DNA from 4 places in the Paraburkholderia sp. GAS206C genome. Region 4 is predicted to be linked to each of the others. Evidence: predicted binding sites of a transcription regulator. Region 4 holds the regulator's gene; each other region holds the start of a gene.
The links. Region 4 encodes LexA, which represses DNA repair genes until DNA is damaged. Its sites were predicted from a motif close to ACTGTATNNNNATACAGT; they were not measured.

Region 1 (5,319 bases), on a different contig from region 4:
CTAAATCGGAAATTTGATTAATTCGATCGACCGGTGTTTCGTTTTTAACATTGTGAATGTCTCGCGGCTTTAGTTCTTGTAGGAACTCTCGTCCTTTTTCTATTGCAGGACAACGAACGAGAAACTATCTCAATGAGCTCGGCTACTGTCGGCGGAAGAATGGCAAGCCGCGTTCGCCGACTGCTGCGGTAGCCCGTTCGAACTGAAAGGTGCCGCGATGAAACTTTCACAGATTTTCAAGCAAGGTGTCCGGTTCGTCGCCACGGCTGGCGGCGTGTTCGTGCGCGCCGTGCAGTCCGGTTTTCGCGGACTCGGCTACCTGCAAAAAGGGCTCGTTGCGATTGGAGTGATCGCCGCTGTAGGCATTGGGCTGGTCTATACGGGTTCAGGCTTGCGCTCGGTCACGATAATTGAGCCGATCGCAACGCCGAGCGATCTTGTCGCAAGCGGATTCACCGCGTCCACGAGTCAAAGCAGGTTCAGCGAAGACATGCTTTCGATGATCAATTCTGCGTCTTCAGTCATGCCTACCGAGATCCACGATACGCTCGAAGAAGAAGGAACAAAGGACCTGCATCTTGAGGTTCCGGGAACCGGAATGTCGGTCCAGGACGTGGTGACCGCGATCAAGGACATTACCCGGCGTGACGGTCATATCACCGCGGAAATCGTCTGGGACGGTGGGGCGCTGCGGCTCTTCGGACGCGTGGTTAGACCCGGAGGCGAAGCGTATCTGTTTGATGCTTACAGTCAGCGCGGCGACGTGGATGAAGTGATTTCTCGGGGAGCAAGGGCTGCGATGCAGATTTACAGCCCTTACATACTTGCATCGTCTGTCTTCGACCAGGCACAAAAAGAATGCGAGGAAGGGACGTCTTGCCAATACACCGATGCAGCAAATGAATTTGAAAAGGTTCTGAAAAATGGGTCACCCAAGGATCAGGAGAAGCTCGCCATGTGGGCGGATCTTGGACTGTCCAAGATTGCGGAAAACAATCTCGATTACCTGACAGAGATCGAGCGCGCACGGCAGGCGATAAGGATTGATCGAAAGTTCTCGTGGGCTCGCTATAACTGGGGCATCGCACTGGAAAACATGGGTTGCGATAAGGAGGCACTCGAAAAATATCAACGGGTAGCAGTCGATCGCGACCTTTTCGCCGCCGGGCATAATGCGCTCGGACGCGAGTACCTTAAAATTGCGAGCCACGAATATATACCGACGGACTCATCGCTTCGACTGCACGCCCGGCCAGCCGAGTTGGCCCAACGCGAGTTCGAATCGGCCATTCGACACGATCCGCGCTATGCCGAGGCTTATGTCAATCTGGGCGAAGCGCTGGAGCTACAGGGAAAGCATACTGAGGCGCTGGACAAGCTGCGCGCGGCAATCGCGCTGGACGACGAATATACAAGCAAGGCGTACAAAGAGGTCGCGAAGATCGAGACCCGACTCAGAGAACCGGAAAGGGCTGCAACCGCACTGGAGGAGGCCATGATTAGCGAAAGACGCCATCCGCAGTGCCGCGGCAATTCGGAATCGGCCGACGCCGACGCGTGGCGCAGTTGCCTCGCCGACCTGTCAAAGGATGAGCTGCCGAAATTTGGCCGGCACACGGTGAATTGGCCAACGGCGCATTTCGAAACCGCGGATTGCCGGAGGTACGCAATCGAAAACTGGCCTTGAGTCGGCGAACCACGTGGACTGTGATTACCACGGTGCCCGGTTCCTGGGCGCTAGCGTGAGCGTGTCGAACGGGGAGCGCCTGACCGTCGCCCCATACTTCGAATGAGCGTTCATCCGCTGAACTGAAACTGTTGTCCGGGCCGTTCAGCTGGCTTTGACATAGAGTTGCCGCTCTCCTGGAGCAGTCGAAAAATCTGTCGCTTGAATGAATTGCCCGGCGGCCCCATTCTGCTCAGTGCCTTCGCAGCATCTTGGTGTGCAACATCACTCGCGACCGCCAAGCTGCGATTCTCCAAATCCCCTCCGCATTTCAAAGTAATATTGCCGCATCGAACCTCGACACCAAGAGCATAAAAAACCCGGAGGCCCCGCTTGAGTAAAACCATCAAGGCATTTACGCTCGCCATCATCATCTTTCCGGTAATGTGTTCCGCTCAGACAAGCGGCTGCGATGCGAAACGCAACTCGGTGGAGCAAGAGATCGCCTACGCAAAGGCCGACGGCACGAGTGCAAGGAAAATTGCCGAGCGGCAGCGCAAGGTCGATGAGGCGCATGCGGAACTCGAGAGATTGCAGACGGAAGCGGCGCAATAATCACCTTTGCCGTGACGGCTTCAGTGCAGCGCTTCGGGAAGCATGCTCCGCAGGTCTTAACCATTCGATACCTGGGCGAGCCGCACAGTTTTTTCACGCAGCGGCACACCAGACACCAAACGACTAACCCACGCGAACGCGACGAACCGGAAGATCCTCTGACCATGAAAGGAAAGGAGAGACCTCATGCAGAGCCATGAGCGAGCGCGTCTGGCCATGCTTGTCGACTCTGTCTGGCGCATGGCGCTTCGCCTCGGATTCCGGCTCGCTCGCGCCTGGTGGCACCTTCGACGGCCTCGCCACGAGGGCGCGCTAGTCGCAATCTATGTCGGGCAGGCGCTGTTGCTGGTGCACTCATCGTACCGCGACGAGTGGAATTTTCCCGGCGGTAGTCTCGAGCCTGGCGAGGCGCCCGAAGCAGCGGCGCACCGCGAAATGGAGGAGGAGCTGGGTCTCTCGCCGCACCCATTACGCCCCGCGGGCAGCGTGTACGGCATTTGGGACGGGCGAAGAGACCGGGTGCATTTCTTTGAACTGCACCTCGATCGCTTGCCCGAGCTGCGGCTTGATAATCGTGAGATTGTCGCAACGCATCTGGCATCGCCTGAGGAGTTGCAGGGCATGGCGCTGACAGGGGCAGTCATCGCGTATCTCAGCAGTCGATCGCCGGTCGATAGCGCCTGAAGCGATATCACGCCGCAGGTCGACTGCTAGCGGTTGCCTCAGTTTCTTCCGGTGACAAAACCGTGTCGCCCGATTGTCTCGCGATTCGTTTATTCGTTCATCCGCCGCTGAAGCCAGTCAGGAGGTGTGGGCCGTCAATCATCGAAACCGCGGCCACGCGCGGTTTGCTATCATATACTGTACAAACATACAGTCCATTGATCGTCCCGTGGTGACCGATGCTTCCTGACGCGCCCTCCGTCGCTACTATCGATGTTCCTTCCGCGGCTCTTGCCGGCCAGGCAGGGGAGAGCTCGCCGCCGCCCTGGGCGCTTTACTACCTGCTGAATTTCGAACGTGCGCTGGCATGGCTCGCCGAGCGCTACGCCGACGTGCTCGGCCCCGACGAGCGCAGCTTTCTCACGGAGTTCAGCCGCTTGCCACAGGCATCGCGGGCGCTGCTCGTGCGCATGCTGATGCGCAAAGGCACGCTTTTCAAAGCCAGCCGCCTGATCTACGACGAAATCGGCTGCCCACTGCTCGCAGCCACGCCATTGATTGCGCTCGGCTGGATCGACGCCACGCCTCATCTAAGCCTCGACGAGCTATTCGCGCTGGCGACCCGCCTGGAACTGCAGCAGATTTTTACCGACGTCCCCGCACGCAAAGGGCTCCGCAAGGCAGATCTGCTCGACGCCTTGCGTGCGACCTGTCACGACGCCAAACCCTACGACGTCTGGAATCCGCAAACCTCCGACCGTGTGTTTCATGTCACCGTCGCGCCGCTGTGCGAACGTCTGAGGCTGATGTTCTTCGGCAATCTGCAGCAGGACTGGTCGGAGTTCGTGCTCGCGGATCTCGGCGTGTTCCAGTACGAGACGGTGGCGTTTTCTCCGTCGTCACGGGCGTTTCAACAGCGCGCGGATGTGGATGGTTATCTCGCCTTGCACGCCTGTCGTGAAGCGCTCGAGACGCTGACCGCGGATGAGCCCGTTGACCCGCTGCTCGACGAAATCGCTGCTATCGAGATCGGCAACCCGTGGCTCGAAGCGCGTCGTGCCAAGCTGCTCTTTCGCGTCGGACAGCATCGCGAACGCCAGCAGCAGTGGGACGCGGCGCTGAGCGTCTATATACGCTGCACCTGGCCGGGGGCACGTCATCGGCGCATGCGGGTGCTCGAGCGTTGTGGCCGTTTCGAGGCGGCGTTAGCCCTGGCGCAGGAAGCGGCCGAAGGGCCGGAAAGCGAAGAGGAACGTCAGCGTCTCGCTCGCATGTTGCCGCGACTGCAACGCCGTCTGGGTCTACAGGCAGCGAGGGGCACGGGGGCTCGTCCCATCGAGCGCAGTACGCTGGTTTTGCCTCGGCCCGCTGCGGCTCTCGCGGTGGAATACGTCGCGCGCGATCATCTGGGGTGTCCGCACGCGCCGGTTCACTATGTCGAGAATGCGCTGATCAATTCGTTGTTCGGTTTGCTGTGCTGGGAACCCGTGTTCGCGGCGATTCCCGGTGCGTTTTTCCATCCTTTCCAGCGCGGCCCAGCTGATCTGCATGCGCCCGATTTCCACGCGCGCCGCGCCGCGCAGTTCGAAGTTTGCCTCGCGCAACTCGACAGTGGCGCGTATCGCGAGACGATACTGCGGCATCTCGAGAGCAAGGCAGGGTTGCAGTCTCCGTTCGTGTTCTGGGGTGTTTTGACGCCCGAGCTCGTCACCCAGGCACTCGATTGTCTGCCGGCCGCGCATCTGAAACTCTGGTTCGAACGGCTCCTGCGCGACATTCGCAGCAACCGTTCCGGCCTGCCGGATCTCGTGCGCTTCTGGCCTGCCGAGCGGCGCTATGAGCTGATCGAAGTGAAGGGGCCCGGCGATCGTCTGCAGGACAACCAGATCCGCTGGCTCGAATACTGTGCGCAGCACGGCATGCCCGTGCGTGTGCTCGACATACGCTGGGCCGACGACGAACTTGCCATCGACGCCGGGGCGGACGCATGACCTACGTCGTGGCCGTGCGGGCGTTGTGCGAGTTCACGGCGAAACGCGGCGATCTCGATCTGCGTTTTACGCCCGCGCCCACGGCTGCGGAGGGCATCGCGGGACATGCCACCGTAGCGGGGCGGCGGGCTGACGACTACGAGGCGGAGATTACGCTGACCGGTGTACATCGCAGCCTCACCGTGCGCGGCCGGGCGGACGGGTATGACCCCGTGCTCAATCGGATCGAAGAGGTCAAGACCTATCGTGGCGATCTCGCGGCGATGCGGGACAATCACCGCGCATTGCATTGGGCTCAGGCACTGGTTTATGGTCATCTGCTGTGTCACTCGCGCGGTCTGACCGGGGTGCATGTGGCACTGGTCTACTTCGACATTGCGAGCC
Region 2 (5,319 bases), on a different contig from region 4:
GCGGTCATACCGACGGTTGCGCAGCGGCCGGCACGCGTCGCAGGCTGAGCTTGTGAAAGCGCAGCGTCATGAGCAACGCGACGCTCGCGAGTCCGGCCGCGAGACCCCACCACAGGCCTCGTGCGCCAAGCCCGAAGTGAAATGCGAGCGTGTAGCCGGTCGGAAAACCGATCCCCCAGTAGCCGAACGCGGCGGCCAGCATTGGCACGCGCGTGTCCTTGAGACCGCGCAGACATCCGGAGCCGACCGTCTGCATACCGTCGACGATCTGGAAGATCGCGGCGACGCCAAGCAGCGAGCTGGCCAACGCCACGGTGGCGGCATTCGCGGGATCGTCGAGGTGTAAATACAGACCGACGATCCAGTGCGGCGCGAGGATCAGGACGAGCCCCGACAGCGACATGAATCCGACGCCCAACCCGAGCGCCACGAAGCCCGCGTGGCGCGCGGCGAGCGGCTGCCCCGCGCCGGACCAGAAGCCGACCCGCACATTGGCGGCCTGACCGATCGCGAGCGGCACCATGAACGCCACTGACGCAACGTTCAGCGCGATCTGATGCGCCGCGAGCTGCGATTCGCCGAGCACGCCGACCATCAGGCCGGTTGCCAGAAAGAGTGTGGACTCGACGCCATAGGTGATCGCCACCGGCCAGCCGATGCCGAACAGTTCGCCCATCAACGGCAATCTGGGGCGTGTCGCGGTGACGAAGTGACGATAGCGGGGGCGCAGATGCAGCCACCCCATCAGCACCAGCGCGGTGATCCACACGGTAATGGTGGTGGCTGTCGCCGAACCGAGGAAGCCGAGGCGCGGCAAACCGTTCGCCCCGTGGATCAGGCTGTAGTTCAGGAAGCCGTTCACGCAGACCCCCGCCAGCGACACCCATAACAGACGTTTGGCCGCACCGATGGCCGGCAGGAACGAGCGCATCAGGCCGACCCCGATCAGGCTCGCAGGTGCACCCCAGCGCAGGATGGCGGCGTATTCGCCGACGTTGCGTGCGAGTAGGGCCGGCTCGCCAAAGGCAAGCAGGATCGGCGTGGCGAGCGACAGCACCGTGAAGGCGGGGATCGCCAGCAGCATCGACATCACGAAGCCGGTCCAGTAGATGTGCGGCACGCGGTCTTCGGCTTGGGCGCCGCGCGCGTGCGAGACGCTCACGCTCACCGACGTCAGCACGCCCTGCAGCAGCGTGACGACCACGAAGAACAGGTTCGCGCCAAGTCCGCCGGCGGCGAGCGCGTCGGGCCCGAGCGAACCTAGCAGGATCGTATCGGTGACGCCCATTGCCATTTGCGACAGTTGGGCAATGGCGAGCGGGGCGGCGAGGCGGGCGGTGTCGGCGGCGTGGCGGGAAAACGTAGGCGGCGGCGCGGCCACCCGGGAGAGGCCGGATCGGGTCATAAAGCGAGGCACGGAGCAGGTCGCGTCCATGCCGTTTCTATCGAAACCGACAGCTTAGGGGGTAGGCGAGCTGTTGTCGATCTGTAAGCACATCTTTGGTGCGGATTTTTGGCGAGCCCGCAGTCCAGCGCTGAGCCGAGCCCGGCGGCGCTATGCCTCGTGCACGGCAATCCGGGTGTCGCCCAGCAAAACAACTTGTCCCGCGCGGATTTTGCAGGTTTTACGTAGCTCGACCTGGCCATCCACGGTCACTGCGCCGGAGGCAACCATCAGTTTGGCGGAGCCGCCGCTGTCGGCAAGCCCCGTTATCTTCAGGAGATTGTGCAATTCGACATAGTCGCCGGTCAGGGTGAAATCGAGATTGGGCATGGCGATTGCGGTAAGGGTAACGGGGTTCGCATCATAAGCCAGAAGCCACATGGATAGCCTCAGGTAGTCCGGCTTATGCTGATTGAAAGCATAGGTTATGTTTTCGTTAGAAAATGAAACGGTGCGTAACAGTGACCGTTTGTCGCGAACTTCACTCGCAAAGGGCAGGTCTGTAGAAAAACCTGCTGTCTGCGTGACCTTCCGTCACTTCGACGGCGGGGCGCAGCAGACCGGACGATACGCACAGCTAGCATCTTCGGTGGGCTTGCCGCCCGAGTCCTGACAACAATTTTAGAGAGGTAAAGCTATGACCCAGATTCGTTCGCTCCTGATCGGTACCGCCCTGACTGCTTTTGCCGCTACCGGTGCGTTCGCGCAGACCAACGCGCAACCGGATGCCGGCGGTGCGGGCCAGCAAATGGCGGCGCCCGGCGCCGATACAGCGGCTCCGGCCGCGCAAGGCGTCCAGCCGCCGACCCCGGCGCCGCAGCGTCTGACGGCATCGGGCTCGACCGATCCGCTGGTGCAAAAGCGCGACGCGGATGCGCAGGCCAATGCCCAGTACAGCGCGTCGAAGAAGGCGTCGAAGGCAGAGTTGAAGCAGCAGCAGGCCGCGGCCAAGTCGCAGTACAAGCAGCAAGTCCGTGACGCCAAGATTAACAAGAAGGCCGACAAGCAGACGGCCAACAACGATATGAAGATGAACATGCAAGGCCAGACGCCGAACCAGGATGATGCTTCCGACGTCAAGCACTAAGCATGTAGCAAGGGGGCGGTGAGCCGCTCCGACGGGCCGGCGCGGCTTGCCGCGGCCGGCCCGTTCAATTTTATCGACGGGTTGTCCATGGCCTGTCCGTGATCCTGAGGGAGGTATTGCATGAATAAGCCCATGAACTGGATTGTTGCGGCGCTGATTGCCGGCTGCGTGTCGCCGGTTGCGTTCGCGCAAACGAACGACTCGACCGCAACGCCCACGCACGCCGACAAAAAGGCTGCCAAGGAACAGGCGAAGGCCGACAAGAAGTCCGATGTCGCTCAGGCGAAGGCCGACAAGTCGAAGACGGAGGCGCAGTCTGACGCCGATAAGGCCGCGGCCGATGCGAAGGAAAAGGACGCGAAGAAGGAGTAGGGGTGGGGGCGTCGTCTCGGTAGTTGAGGAAAAAAAGGGTGCTTGTCGGAGCCGGTTGTATGGATATACAGTATGCGGCGCCGCGCTGTTTTGCGGCCCATGCCCTGTAACCCTCTATCTGCCGCCCAGACACCGTGCTCTCCGTTGCCGAACCCGCGCCGTCCGATACTGCCGCCTGGCTGGCCAGGCTCAATGACGCGCAGCGCGAAGCCGTTGAATACGACACCGGCAACGTTACGCAGCCGACCGGCGCCCTGCTGGTCATTGCCGGCGCTGGGTCGGGCAAGACCAATACATTGGCGCACCGGGTCGCCAATCTGGTCGTCAAGGGTGTCGATCCCCGTCGAATCCTCCTGCTGACGTTTTCACGCCGGGCCGCGGTCGAAATGACCCGGCGGGTGACGCGCATCGCCGGGCAGGCGCTGGGCGCGCGGGCCGCGGTAGCACAGGGTCTGACGTGGTCGGGCACGTTTCACGGCATCGGCGCCCGTCTGCTGCGCGAATATGCCGAACTGATCGGCCTCGCGCCCACCTTCACAATCAACGATCGCGAGGATTCCGCCGACCTGATGAACCTCGTGCGGCACGAGCTCGGGCTCTCGGCGAAGGAACGGCGTTTTCCATCGAAGGGCACCTGCCTCGCGATCTACTCGCGCGTTGTCAACACCGGCGCGGCGTTGGCGGATGTGCTGAACGACGCGTTTCCGTGGTGCCGCGAGTGGGAGGCGGATCTGCGGCTGCTGTTTGCCACTTATGTGGAAGCCAAGCAGAAACAGAGCGTGCTTGACTACGACGATCTGCTGCTCTACTGGTCCCTGATGGCCGAGCAACCGGCGATCGCCGCTGACCTTGCGGGCCGCTTCGATCACGTGCTGGTAGACGAGTATCAGGACACCAATCGCCTGCAGGCGTCTATCCTCCTCGCGTTGAAGCCCGACGGCCGCGGCCTGACCGTGGTGGGCGACGACGCCCAATCGATCTACTCGTTTCGCGGCGCGACGGTGCGCAACATCCTCGATTTTCCGGGCCACTTCGATCCGCCCGCGAGACAGGTCACGCTCGAGCGTAACTACCGCTCGACGCAGCCGATTCTGGCGGCGTCGAACGCGGTGATCGAGCTCGCCAGCGAGCGCTTCACCAAAAATCTGTGGACGGACAAGGCATCCGCCCAGCGCCCGCACCTCGTCAGCGTGGCGGACGAGGCCGATCAGGCGCGTTACGTGGTCGAACAGGTGCTCGAGGCGCGCGAAGCCGGCATGAAGCTGAAGGCGCAAGCGGTGCTGTTTCGCGCCGCTCATCACAGCGCCGCGCTGGAGATCGAACTGACCCGGCGCAACATTCCGTTTGTGAAATTCGGCGGCCTCAAGTTTCTCGACTCGGTGCACGTGAAAGACGTGCTGGCCGTGCTGCGCTGGGCGGAAAATCCGCGTGACCGGGTGGCGGGGTTTCGCGTCACGCAGCTCTTGCCTGGTGTCGGGCCGGCGACGGCGGCGCGTGTGCTGGATGCGGTGACTGAAATTGCCCCTGGCGCTACGGCGAGCGCATTAGCGTCCTTCGCCCCACCGGCTCGCACACTGGAAGACTGGCAGCCATTCGTCGCGCTCATGTCGAGCGTATGCGGCCCGGGCTCGTCGTGGCCGGCCGAGTTCGAACGGGTGCGGCGCTGGTACGAACCTCACCTTGAGCGCAATCACGAAGACGCGGCCGTCCGTCATGCGGATCTGCTGCAAATGGAGAGCATCGCCGCCACCTATGCCTCGCGCGAGCGTTTCCTGACGGAGTTGACGCTCGATCCGCCCGATGCCACCAGCGACGAATCCGGCGTGCCCATGCTCGACGAGGACTATCTGATCCTGTCGACCATCCATTCGGCAAAGGGGCAAGAGTGGCGCAATGTGTTCGTGCTGAACGGGGTCGACGGCTGCATTCCGTCGGATCTCGGCACGGGCAGCGAGGCGGAGATCGACGAGGAGCGACGCCTGCTGTACGTGGCGATGACGCGTGCGAAGGAGGATCTTCACATCGTCGTGCCGCAACGCTTCTACGTGCATAACCAGACGCATCTGGGCGATCGGCACGTTTGGGCCTCGCGCACGCGTTTCATCCCGGCGCACCTGCTGCCGCTCTTCGACGCGCATGCCTGGCCGCGCGTGCCCGAGCCCGTTGCGCCGAGCGCGGCGGGACTGGCCGCGGCGGCGCAAGCGAAGCTCGAAATCGCGGCGAAGCTGAAAAAGATGTGGGACTGAGCGCGGGCGAGGTGTCTGTCACCCCGCTCCGTTTAACGTGACTGCTGCCGCGGCTGCTGTTGCTGTGGTTGCGGACGGGGCGGCGGCGTAAAGAAGGCGCGTAGCCACGCCGCGAGCCGCGAGAAAATGTCATACGGCTCTTCGACAAAGATTTCCGGCTTCAGCAGGCG
Region 3 (5,319 bases), on a different contig from region 4:
ACCGGGTAGCTGACGCACCACCGCATCCATCAACGCCATTGCCGGCAACTCGCCGCCCGACAGCACGAAGTCGCCGAGGCTCACTTCTTCGTCGACGCAACGATCGATCAGACGCTGGTCGATCGCTTCATAGCGGCCGCACAGCACGATCAGACCAGGTTCCGCGGCAAACCGCATCACCCCTTCGTGATTGAGCGTCGCACCTTGCGGGGACATCATCACGACGCGCGAACCGGTAATGCCTTGCTCCGCCTGCGCGGCTTTCGCCACGCCGATCGCGTCTTCCAGCGGCCTGCCCAGCATTACCATGCCCGGGCCGCCACCATACGGGCGATCGTCGACCGTACGGTAGTTGTCGGTGGTGAAATCGCGGGGATTCCACGTGCGCAAACCGTAGCGCTCCTGCTTCGCCGCGCGACTGGTAATGCCCCAATCGGTCAGCGCACGAAACATCTCGGGAAAGAGCGTGACGACATCGAACTGCATCGCTCTCTCCGGTCAACGAGCTAATTTAATAATCAGCTTCCCAGTCGACAACGATTTGCTTCGCCGCCTGGTCCACCGTTTTGACAAAAACACCGACGAACGGAATCAACCGCTCGCCAGTCACCGGCTTACCGTCTTTACCAGTATCCGGATATTCGATGCGCAACACCGAATGCGCACCGTTGTCGATCATGTCAGCCACCTTGCCGAGAGCAACCCCGGTCAGGTTCACGACATCCAGGCCGAGCAGATCGACCCAGTAGAATTCGTCAGCTTCCAGCGCCGGGAAATCGCTGCGGCAGATATACACGCGAGCGCCACGCAATGCGAGCGCCTCGTCGCGGTCAGTCACGCCGCCCAGGTGGGCAACGACGCTGTCGCTATGTATCTTTGCCTGCAGCGCCGGTGCCGAATTGCGCTCGTGGCCTTTCATCAGCCACCAGCGCTTCGCGCTCAGCAATGCATCGCCGCCCCGTCCGGCATCCGCATGCGCGGCTACCTTGACCCAGCCCTTGAGGCCGTAAGCGTCGACGATTGCACCCACTTCAACAGCGTCGTCCGGCCAGCTTTCGACGGTTTCGGCACGCATTGCTGCGGCGCCGGAATCGACATTGGCTGCACCGGGGGCCTTGGCCTTGACGCGTTCCACCGGCTTGCGGACAAACGCGCCGAACGGTGCGTCACCTGCTGCCTGCGCGCGCTGGGCCGGCTTGGCGCGGCCTGAACTTCCCGAATCACGCTCAGACATGACGCCACCTCAGACCACACCTCAAGTCGAAGTTCGTTACCACCTTCGACGTCTGCTTCAGCAAAACGCGCAGTAAAACTCGCGCATCGGACACCTCGCGCAAGCTGCGCGAGCCGCCGGCGATGCACATGCTAGCTACCATTAAGCAGCCGGCTGCGCCTTTTGCGCTTCTTTCACGAGACGCTCGACCGTCGGCGACAGTTGCGCGCCAACGCCTTGCCAGTACGTCAGGCGGTCTTGAGCGATACGCAGCGACTCACCCTTCGTAGCGATCGGGTTGTAGAAGCCAACGCGTTCGATGAAGCGGCCGTCACGACGGTTACGCGAATCGGTTGCGACGATGTTGTAGAACGGGCGCTTCTTGGAGCCGCCACGAGCCAAGCGGATGATGACCATACTAGAATCCTTGAAAACCGGGGTTCGGAACCACTGAAACAGGCGATTATAGCGGGAAACTGAAGCCATAACAAACACTTACGGGGAAAACTAGCATTCATCGTTGCGCTGGGGCTGTCGTCCGTCCGGCCGGCCCTCTTCAAATCGCCCGATCACCTGACGGAAAGCCCGCAAACCTCGCCTCGCTACCGTACCGCCCGCCGCCCTTTCCGCCCGGTTCCCGCCTGTCGCACGGGCCCGACTTACCGCGTCACCTACGAGGCAACCTGGGCGTCAGCGAATTCCATCAATCAGCTTGCGACGTGGCCTGCGCCACGCCGCGGGGCGTAGAATGCGCCTCGGTCCGCGCACCGTTGCGCACCAGTCCTCACGACCGCCCGTCACTGAACTCTTGCCCCCATGTCCACACGCGTTTCGAATTCACCGCGCTTCAGGTCCAAGACGATTACCGCGGCACTCGCCTTCTTCTTCGGCAGCCTCGGCGCGCACCGTTTCTACTTATATGGAAAGCGCGACCTGTATGGCTGGATTCACCTGATCTGTACGCTGTTCGGCATTCCGGGTGTTCTGCTGCTGATCCTCACCCAGCGGACCTCGGCGCTCGGTTGGGTGCTGGCGGTCCCGGGCGCAATCTCACTGTTTTCCGCATTCCTTGCAGCGATTGTCTACGGACTGCGTCCCGACGAAAAGTGGGATGCGCAATTCAACCCGCAGAGCGCGCAAAGCAGCCGTTCCGGCTGGCCGGTGATCTTCGTCGTGATTTTCTCGCTGTTCATCGGCGCCATGCTGATGATGGCGAGCCTTGCCGTTGCATTCGATACCTATTTCGAATCGTCGATGTAGGCGATTCGAGGGGCTTCGGCAGAACAGATCGATTTAACGAGCTGACGGCGCCAACCCTCGTACGCCCCAGCTAAAAGAGATCCATTTGCCCGTCGTCGCGCGCCGGGATCGGCGCCGGCGGCTGCGCGCGGACAAACTGCGACATATCCAGAATGCCTCGCCGACGCTCGTTCAGACCGAGCCGACGCGCGGCTTTATGGAAGCGCTGATTCATCAGATCGGCCCACAAACCCTCACCTTTCATTCGTGTGGCAAAGGAGGCGTCGTAGTCCTTGCCACCGCGCATGTCGCGCACGCGGTTCATGACCCGCTCGGCCCGATCCGGGAAATGCGCTGCGAGCCAGTCTTTGAATAGCGGCGCGACTTCCCACGGCAGACGCAGCACGATATAGCTCGCATTGGTCGCCCCCGCTTCCGCACACGCCTCCATGACCCGCTCCATGTCAGGCTCGGTGACGAACGGAATTACTGGCGCAATACTGACGCCCACCGGAATTCCGGCCTCGCTCAGCGTGCGGATTGTGCGCAGCCGCCGTGCCGGCGTTGCTGCTCGTGGTTCGAGCGTGCGGGCAATCTCGGCATCCAGCGTGGTGATGGTGATGGCCGCCATGAACTGGCCGCGCTCCGCCATAGGTACAAGCAGATCCAGATCGCGCTCGATCAATGACGACTTGGTAATAGCCGCAAACGGATGACCGCGCGCGTGCAACACCTCGATTACCCGTCGCGTGAGACCCAACTCGCGTTCGACCGGCTGCCAGGCATCCGTATTGACGCCGAGTGCGATCGGCTCCGGCACGTACGACTTCTTCGAAAGCTCCCGTTCGAGCAGTTCCGGCGCGTTGACCTTGGCGTAAATGCGGCTCTCGAAATCGAGTCCCGGCGATAGCCCCAGATAACTATGGGTAGGTCGCGCGAAGCAATAGATGCAGCCGTGTTCGCAACCGCGATAAGGATTGAGCGAGACGTTAAACGGGATGTCGGGCGATGCGTTGCGGGTCAGGATGGTTTTGGCACGCTCTTCAAAGATCTGCGTGCGCAACTTGGGTGAACTGCCGTCCTCTTCCTCATTTAGCGCCCAGCCGTCGTCCACCGCTTCGCGCTGGTCAAGCTCATAGCGGCCTTGCAGGTTCGTCACGGCACCGCGCCCTTTGTGGGGCGTAGGCGGAGCGATCGGATATTCGGGGACGGAATCAGTCACGGCGAGGTCAGGCCAAAACAGAAAACGGAAACGAAAAAACGGCTTACCGGTACTGTATAAATATACAGTGTTTGAGCCGTTTGTCGAGTCCCGTCTTTACCTTACCGGCGGCCTATTCGCCCACCGCGATCGTCAAGGTTTCCTTGATTTCTTCCATCACCACGTAGCTCTTCGACTGCACCGCCCCGGGCAGCTGCAGCAGGATATCGCCGAGCAGCTTCCGGTAGTCGGCCATCTCGCCAATGCGGGCCTTGATGAGGTAGTCGAAGTCGCCCGACACCAGATGACACTCGAGCACCTCGGGAATCTTCTGCACCTCGCGGCGAAACTGGTCGAACATGTTGCCGCTCTTGTGGTCGAGCGTAATCTCGACAAACACCAGCAGCGCAGCGCCCAGCTCAGCCGGATTGACACGCGCGTGGTAGCCGGTGATCACGCCGTCGCGCTCCATCCGCTTGACCCGTTCGATGCACGGCGTAACCGACAGCCCAACCTGTTCGGCGAGGTCTTTCATCGCCATCCGGCCGTCCTGCTGAAGCAGCCTGAGAATCTTGTGATCGAGCTTGTCGAGCGCACGGATCGGTTGACGGTGTGTTCGCATGGTCTTTTTACTAAAAATCTGAAAAATACAATAACAAAACCTACCTGACACTCAATACTATAGCGGATAACACTGGGCTGAAAGCGTATCACCTCGTTAATCGAATTATCTACAAACGAGCTGATTTCTCCAAGGACGCGCGAGCCCCAAAGAACCTTCTGGAGCAGCTATGCGAGTCGTCGTTTTGGGCAGTGGCGTCGTCGGGGTGACGAGCGCTTATTATCTTGCACGCGCCGGTCATGAAGTCACGGTGATCGACCGCGAAGCCGGTCCGGCGCTCGAAACGAGCTTCGCCAACGCTGGCCAGATCTCGCCGGGCTACGCGTCGCCGTGGGCCGCGCCGGGCGTGCCGATGAAGGCTGTCAAGTGGATGTTCCAGAAGCACGCGCCGCTTGCCATCCGCCTCGACGGCACGCAATTCCAGTTGCAATGGATGTGGCAGATGCTGCAGAACTGCACGTCGTCGCGCTATGCGGTCAACAAGGGCCGTATGGTGCGCCTTGCCGAATACAGCCGCGACTGCCTGCAGGCCCTGCGCGCCGACACCGGCATCCAGTACGAAGGCCGTACCGGCGGCACGCTGCAGGTGTTCCGCACGCAGCAGCAATTCGACGGCGCCGCGAAAGACATCGCCGTGCTGAAAGACGCTAATGTGCCGTTCGAACTGCTGTCGCCGGACGAACTCGCGCGTGCCGAGCCAGCACTCGCTGCAACTGCCCACAAGCTGACGGGCGGCCTGCGTCTGCCGGGCGACGAAACCGGCGATTGCCAGATGTTCACCACGCGCCTCGCGGCGCTGGCTGAAGAACTGGGCGTGACATTCCGCTACAACACGCCGATCGACGCGCTCGCCATGGCGGGCGGCCGGATCGCCGGCGTGCAATGCGGTAGTGAACTGGTACGCGCCGACGCGTTCGTAGTGGCGCTCGGTTCGTATTCGACGAAGTTCCTCGCGGACATCGTCAAGATTCCGGTGTATCCGCTGAAGGGCTATTCGATCACCGCGCCAATCGTCAATGCCGCGGCCGCGCCGGTGTCGACCGT
Region 4 (5,319 bases):
CGGCAGCTTCGAGAAAACCGCTCGCGACATCCTGCAGGAAGGTGTGGAGTGGCTCACGGAGCGGGGCGTCACCGCACAAGGTCATTTTGCGTTCGGCCATCCCATAGACGAAATCGCCAATCTCGCCAACGAGCTGCATGTGGATCTCGTGGTGGTCGGTCACCGTTGCCGCACCGGCCTCTCGCGCTGGTGGATGGGCGCGGGCAATACGCCGCTGCTCGACCGCATCTCGTGCAGCATTCTGGTGGCGTGTTCGTCGGCGCAAGAGCAGGAGCAGGCCGCTGCACCGGCTGCTGCAGCTACCACTGCGGCCTGAGATAGAGCGGAGTGGCAGAGGCGCGCCTTTGCGGGTCGGGTCGTGCCTTGGGTACAGTCAGGCTGCGCGGGAGCGGGCGGCCTGACTGGTGAAGGCGCATTGCTTCGCCGCACGGCGAGCGCTAGCCGTTCAGATCTACCGCGGCCAGCTTCCATGAGAACAATCCTTCGCGCCGCAGAATCGCGGCATAGCGCGTATCGCCGACACCGTGCTGATACGTGACGACGAATTCATTGATGCCACGATAGGCGGCCGTTGTCTGCGGCGGTTGCGGCGGGGTTGTCGGTGAGCCAGCCGTCGCGGGAGCGGGCGCCGTCGGCGTCGAGTCTGCGCTGCCGGCAGGCGCATTGGCTGGCGCGTTCGCCGGCGCATCGGGCGGTACCGGTGGCCGTTGGGTCGGATCGCCGCGCGGCGGCATTCCGTTCAGGAGTGCGGCGACGCCATCTGGGGTTGCGTAAGCATCGACCAGCGGGCCAATGAGTGCGACGCCTATCATCGCGCCGAGGGCCGCGAGCGGATTGCCGTTGGCACGCGCCTGGATCTTTCTCGTCAGCAGACCCGCAATCTGATCCTTCAGGCTTTCGCGCAACGCGGGATAGTCGACATATTCGCTGACGGTTTGCGCGTCACGTTCATCGGCGGCGCGTTTCAGGCGATCGAGTGCGAGATACGGCGACGCATAGCCGTACCCGAGTACAGCCACGACCACAATGACAAGCACTGTGACGATCAGCGGCCGCGCGACGCCGCGTTTTGCAGGTGTTGAAACAGCCATCGGGCGAGCTTCTCCGTGAGGTGTGATCAAACGTGGACCGCATTCGCGGGAAAACGATCCCCATACGACCGATGCACGATTATCCCTGAGCCAACCGCGCGCAACCTCACGTAATGATCTTTACCGGGTGCGCGAACTGCCTGACGGCCGGTTCACCCACCTCTGGGCTTTCTTCCGGATGCTTACTCGAACATCGCATTCTGCACGCCGGCCGTTTCTTCGGCGATGCAGCGGTCGATCATGCGGCACACGGCGTCCACCGTGCCGACCATGATCAGACGCGACGGCCCGTGGTACACCCGCACCGGCGCGCGCCGGGCTGGCTCCGCCGTATTGAGCCCTGAATTTAGCGACACCCGTGCGAAGGCCGGCAGCGCCGACGGCAAGGTCGAAGCATGCGGCTGCGGGTCGTCGAACAGCGAAGCAGTAACACTGGACGCCTCGATCGGCGCGCACGGTACGAGATTGCGCAAATGGCGCAGGCGACCGAACTGACGGAAGGGCAGCAGGCGGGCAAGGCGTTCCATGATTCTCTCCAGTCGTTGTTCAGGCAAGGTTCAGAACTCAGTGGGGCGGATCAGCCCCACTGCGATGCCTTCCAGTGCGAATTCCGCACTGCCGGCCTGAACAAAGATATTTTCGTAATCGGGGTTCTCGGCGATCAGCTCGATGCCATTCGGCCGGCGCTTGAGACGCTTGACCGTCACGTCGTCGCCCAACCGCGCGACGATGATCTGGCCGTCTTTGGCTTCGCTTTTCTTCTGTACGGCGAGCAGGTCGCCGTCGAAAATGCCGGCGTCCCGCATGGACAACCCGCGCACCTTCAGCAGGTAGTCCGGCTTGCTGGAAAAGAGCGCCGGGTCGCAGGCGTAATGCTGCGAGACGTGTTCCTGCGCAAGGATCGGGCTACCCGCGGCCACCCGGCCAACCAGCGGCAGCGACAACTGCATGATGCTGGCGTGCGGCAGCGTGAACTGATGCGGCCCGTCGTCCTGACTGGCCAGCAGTAGCCGGATGCCGCGCGACGCGCCCGCGGCGAGCTCGATGACTCCCTTGCGAGCAAGCGCGCGCAAGTGCTCTTCCGCCGAGTTAGCCGAGCTGAAGCCCAGCTCGGCGGCGATCTCCGCGCGGGTGGGCGGAAAACCGGTGCGTTCGATGGCCCGGCGGATCAGGTCGAAAACTTCTTGCTGTCGTGCGGTGAGTTTGGTCATGGGGTCACTGTATGGATAGACAGGTGACTGTATTTTTATACAGTATCCGGCGCAATTCAAGCTTTACTTTAAGTTCTCGACCCTGGGTGTCAGTGGAACGCCGTCAGACGGCGTCCTAACACCGGTTTTCGTGCCGCAACGCCGCGTCTGGCTGTCATTACCACTTTTGAGTATTAAAAAATGAAGAAACATTATTTTTAATGATGAAAGCCCTTCGATAGACTGGGCCTCGAGTCGACGCAGGCAAGACGCGCGCAAGACCTCAAACACCAAACACAACAGACAGGAAGGGGCACGTTGCCTCGCCTGACCACCACGCGGAGAAGCTGGATGATCGATCAGGGCACGGGGCTCGCACGCAGGACCAGGAAGCTCATCACGGTGCTGGCGCTTGGCGCCGCAGCGGCACTTGGGCTGGCCGGACAGACGCAGGCGGCGGACACGACGCTGCTGAATGTGTCGTACGACCCAACGCGCGAGTTGTACCAGCAGATCAACGAGGCGTTCGGCAAACAGTGGAAAGCCCAGACCGGCGACACGATCACCTTCAAGCAGTCGCATGGCGGCTCAGGTGCGCAGGCGCGCTCGGTTCTTGACGGGCTGCAGGCGGACGTCGTGACGCTCGCGCTCGCTTATGACATCGATGCGCTTGCCAGCAAGGGCATCGTCGACAAGAACTGGCAGAAGCGTCTGCCGGACAACGCCGCGCCGTACACCTCGACGATCGTATTTCTGGTGCGCAAGGGCAACCCCAAACACATCAAGGATTGGGACGACCTGGTGAAGCCGGGCGTGTCGATCGTCACGCCGAACCCGAAAACCTCGGGCGGCGCACGCTGGAACTATCTGGCGGCGTGGGCGTATGCCGAGCATCAACCGGGCGGCAATGATCAGAAGGCCAAGGAATTCGTCACGAAGCTGTACAAGAACGCGGGCGTGCTCGATTCGGGCGCGCGTGGGGCGACGACGAGCTTCGTGCAGCGCGGTATCGGCGATGTGCTGATTGCCTGGGAAAACGAAGCGTTTCTGTCGCTCAAGGAGTTTGGTCCGGACAAGTTCGAGATCGTGGTGCCGTCGGTGAGCATTCTGGCTGAACCGCCGGTGTCGGTAGTCGACAAGGTGGTGGACAAGCATGGCACACGCAAGCTGGCTGAGGCGTATCTCAACTTCCTCTACAGCGAGCAGGGGCAGGAGATTGCCGCGGAGAACTTCTACCGTCCGCGTTCGGACAAGGTGCCGGCCGCGCTGACCGCGAAGTTTCCGAAGCTGAAGCTGTACACCGTGGATGACACGTTCGGCGGCTGGACGAATGCGCAGAAAACGCACTTCGCAGACGGTGGCGTGTTCGATTCGATCTACTCGCCGCAATGAGGCGTAACGAGGTAAGGCAGTCAGGCTGTCGTCCGGCGCGCCTCAAGGGGCGCGCCGTTTGGCCATTTAGCCTGGGCCAGCCGCGCGACCCGGTTTTCACCCTGAAAGAGCATCGAGCATGACAACGTTGACCTTCCGCAAGCCAAGCGCCTTACCGGGCTTCGGCCTGACGCTCGGCATCACAGTGGCGTATCTGAGCCTCGTGGTGCTGATTCCGCTTGCGGCGACCTTTCTCAAGACCGCCTCGCTCGACTGGACGCAGTTCGTGCACGCGGTCGCTTCGCCGCGCGTGCTGGCGTCGTACCGGTTGACCTTTTTTGCGGCGCTCGGCGGCGCGCTCGTCAATGCGGTATTTGGTTTTCTGGTGGCGTGGGTGCTGGTGCGCTATTCGTTTCCGTTCAAGCGTCTGGTTGACGCCGTCGTCGATCTGCCGTTTGCGCTGCCGACCTCGGTGGCCGGGATTTCGCTCGCGGCGGTTTACTCCGGTAATGGCTGGATAGGCCAGTTCCTCGAACCGCTCGGGATCAAGGTCGCCTTTACGCCTTTGGGTGTGCTGGTCGCATTGACTTTCATCGGTCTGCCATTCGTGGTGCGCACCGTGCAACCGGTGCTCGAAGAATTCGAGCGTGAGCAGGAAGAAGCGGCCGCGTGCCTCGGCGCGTCGCGCTGGCTGACGTTTCGCCGCGTCGTGCTGCCTGCGGTGATGCCGGCGTTGTTGACCGGCTTCGCGCTGGCCTTTGCGCGGGCGCTCGGCGAATACGGCTCGGTGATTTTCATTGCCGGTAATGTGCCGATGAAGTCGGAAATCACATCGCTGCTGATCATCACCAAGCTCGAACAATACGACTACGCTGGGGCAACGGCTCTTGCGGTCGTGATGCTGGTCGTGTCGTTCCTGATGCTGCTGCTGATCAATACGCTGCAGTGGTATCTGCAGCGTCGAACACGTCGTGGTTCGGCGGCGCCGGCGCTGCCTGTCCCGGGCGCTGCTATCGGTGCGGCAGGCGTGACAGGAGGTGTCCAATGAGTCACGATTCTGCTGCGTTGCAGCCGGTGTCGAGTACTGGCCTGAACGCTTTGCGCCGTAACGATCCGGTGAGCGAGCCGCGTCTCGTGCGCTGGCTTCTGACGGGCATCGCGTTGCTGTTTCTCACGCTATTTCTGGTGGTCCCGCTCGTCGCGGTCTTTTATCAGGCATTGAGCAAGGGCGTTGGCTTTTACTTCGCAGCGCTCGCCGACCCCGACGCGATCTCTGCAATCAAGCTGACATTGTTGACCGCTGCGATCGCGGTGCCGTTGAATCTGGTGTTCGGATTGGCGGCGTCGTGGTGTATCGCGAAGTTCGAATTCAAGGGCAAGGCGTTGCTGACGACGCTGATCGACCTGCCATTTTCCGTTTCACCGGTGGTCTCAGGGCTCGTCTACGTTTTGCTGTTCGGCGCGCAGGGCTGGTTCGGCCCGTGGCTGCAGGATCACGACGTGCAGATTATCTTCGCGGTGCCAGGCATTGTGCTCGCGACGATCTTCGTCACCTTTCCGTTTGTCGCGCGCGAGCTGATTCCGTTGATGCAGGCGCAAGGCAACGACGAAGAGGAAGCGGCCCACGTGCTGGGCGCATCCGGCTGGCAGACTTTTCGGCGCGTCAC

Region 1: a site for LexA is predicted at 3,142-3,159, ahead of P3T20_RS33035 (VRR-NUC domain-containing protein). Genes of this name have one in related genera too.
Region 2: a site for LexA is predicted at 2,958-2,975, ahead of P3T20_RS24605 (ATP-dependent helicase). Genes of this name have one in related genera too.
Region 3: a site for LexA is predicted at 3,726-3,743, ahead of P3T20_RS12065 (PA0069 family radical SAM protein). Genes of this name have one in related genera too.

The regions. Positions count from the first base shown of each region.
Region 1 covers NZ_JBNDKR010000014.1:130,084-135,402, reverse strand. Annotated here, with positions in the region: gene P3T20_RS33050 (tetratricopeptide repeat protein) at 218-1,687, shown strand; gene P3T20_RS33045 (hypothetical protein) at 2,060-2,281, shown strand; gene P3T20_RS33040 (NUDIX domain-containing protein) at 2,468-2,965, shown strand; gene P3T20_RS33035 (VRR-NUC domain-containing protein) at 3,184-4,935, shown strand; gene P3T20_RS33030 (ATP-dependent DNA helicase) at 4,932-5,319, shown strand, end outside.
Region 2 covers NZ_JBNDKR010000009.1:4,855-10,173, forward strand. Annotated here, with positions in the region: gene P3T20_RS24585 (MATE family efflux transporter) at 5-1,405, opposite strand; gene P3T20_RS24590 (RNA-binding S4 domain-containing protein) at 1,556-1,774, opposite strand; gene P3T20_RS24595 (hypothetical protein) at 2,082-2,531, shown strand; gene P3T20_RS24600 (hypothetical protein) at 2,652-2,903, shown strand; gene P3T20_RS24605 (ATP-dependent helicase) at 3,038-5,149, shown strand; gene P3T20_RS24610 (DUF4088 family protein) at 5,182-5,319, opposite strand, start outside.
Region 3 covers NZ_JBNDKR010000003.1:813,861-819,179, reverse strand. Annotated here, with positions in the region: gene trmD (tRNA (guanosine(37)-N1)-methyltransferase TrmD) at 1-486, opposite strand, end outside; gene rimM (ribosome maturation factor RimM) at 512-1,234, opposite strand; gene rpsP (30S ribosomal protein S16) at 1,376-1,630, opposite strand; gene P3T20_RS12070 (TM2 domain-containing protein) at 2,030-2,473, shown strand; gene P3T20_RS12065 (PA0069 family radical SAM protein) at 2,544-3,674, opposite strand; gene P3T20_RS12060 (Lrp/AsnC ligand binding domain-containing protein) at 3,787-4,275, opposite strand; gene P3T20_RS12055 (D-amino acid dehydrogenase) at 4,445-5,319, shown strand, end outside.
Region 4 covers NZ_JBNDKR010000006.1:523,588-528,906, forward strand. Annotated here, with positions in the region: gene P3T20_RS19580 (universal stress protein) at 1-316, shown strand, start outside; gene P3T20_RS19585 (DUF2939 domain-containing protein) at 438-1,091, opposite strand; gene P3T20_RS19590 (hypothetical protein) at 1,274-1,618, opposite strand; gene lexA (transcriptional repressor LexA) at 1,649-2,302, opposite strand; gene P3T20_RS19600 (sulfate ABC transporter substrate-binding protein) at 2,633-3,673, shown strand; gene cysT (sulfate ABC transporter permease subunit CysT) at 3,792-4,700, shown strand; gene cysW (sulfate ABC transporter permease subunit CysW) at 4,697-5,319, shown strand, end outside.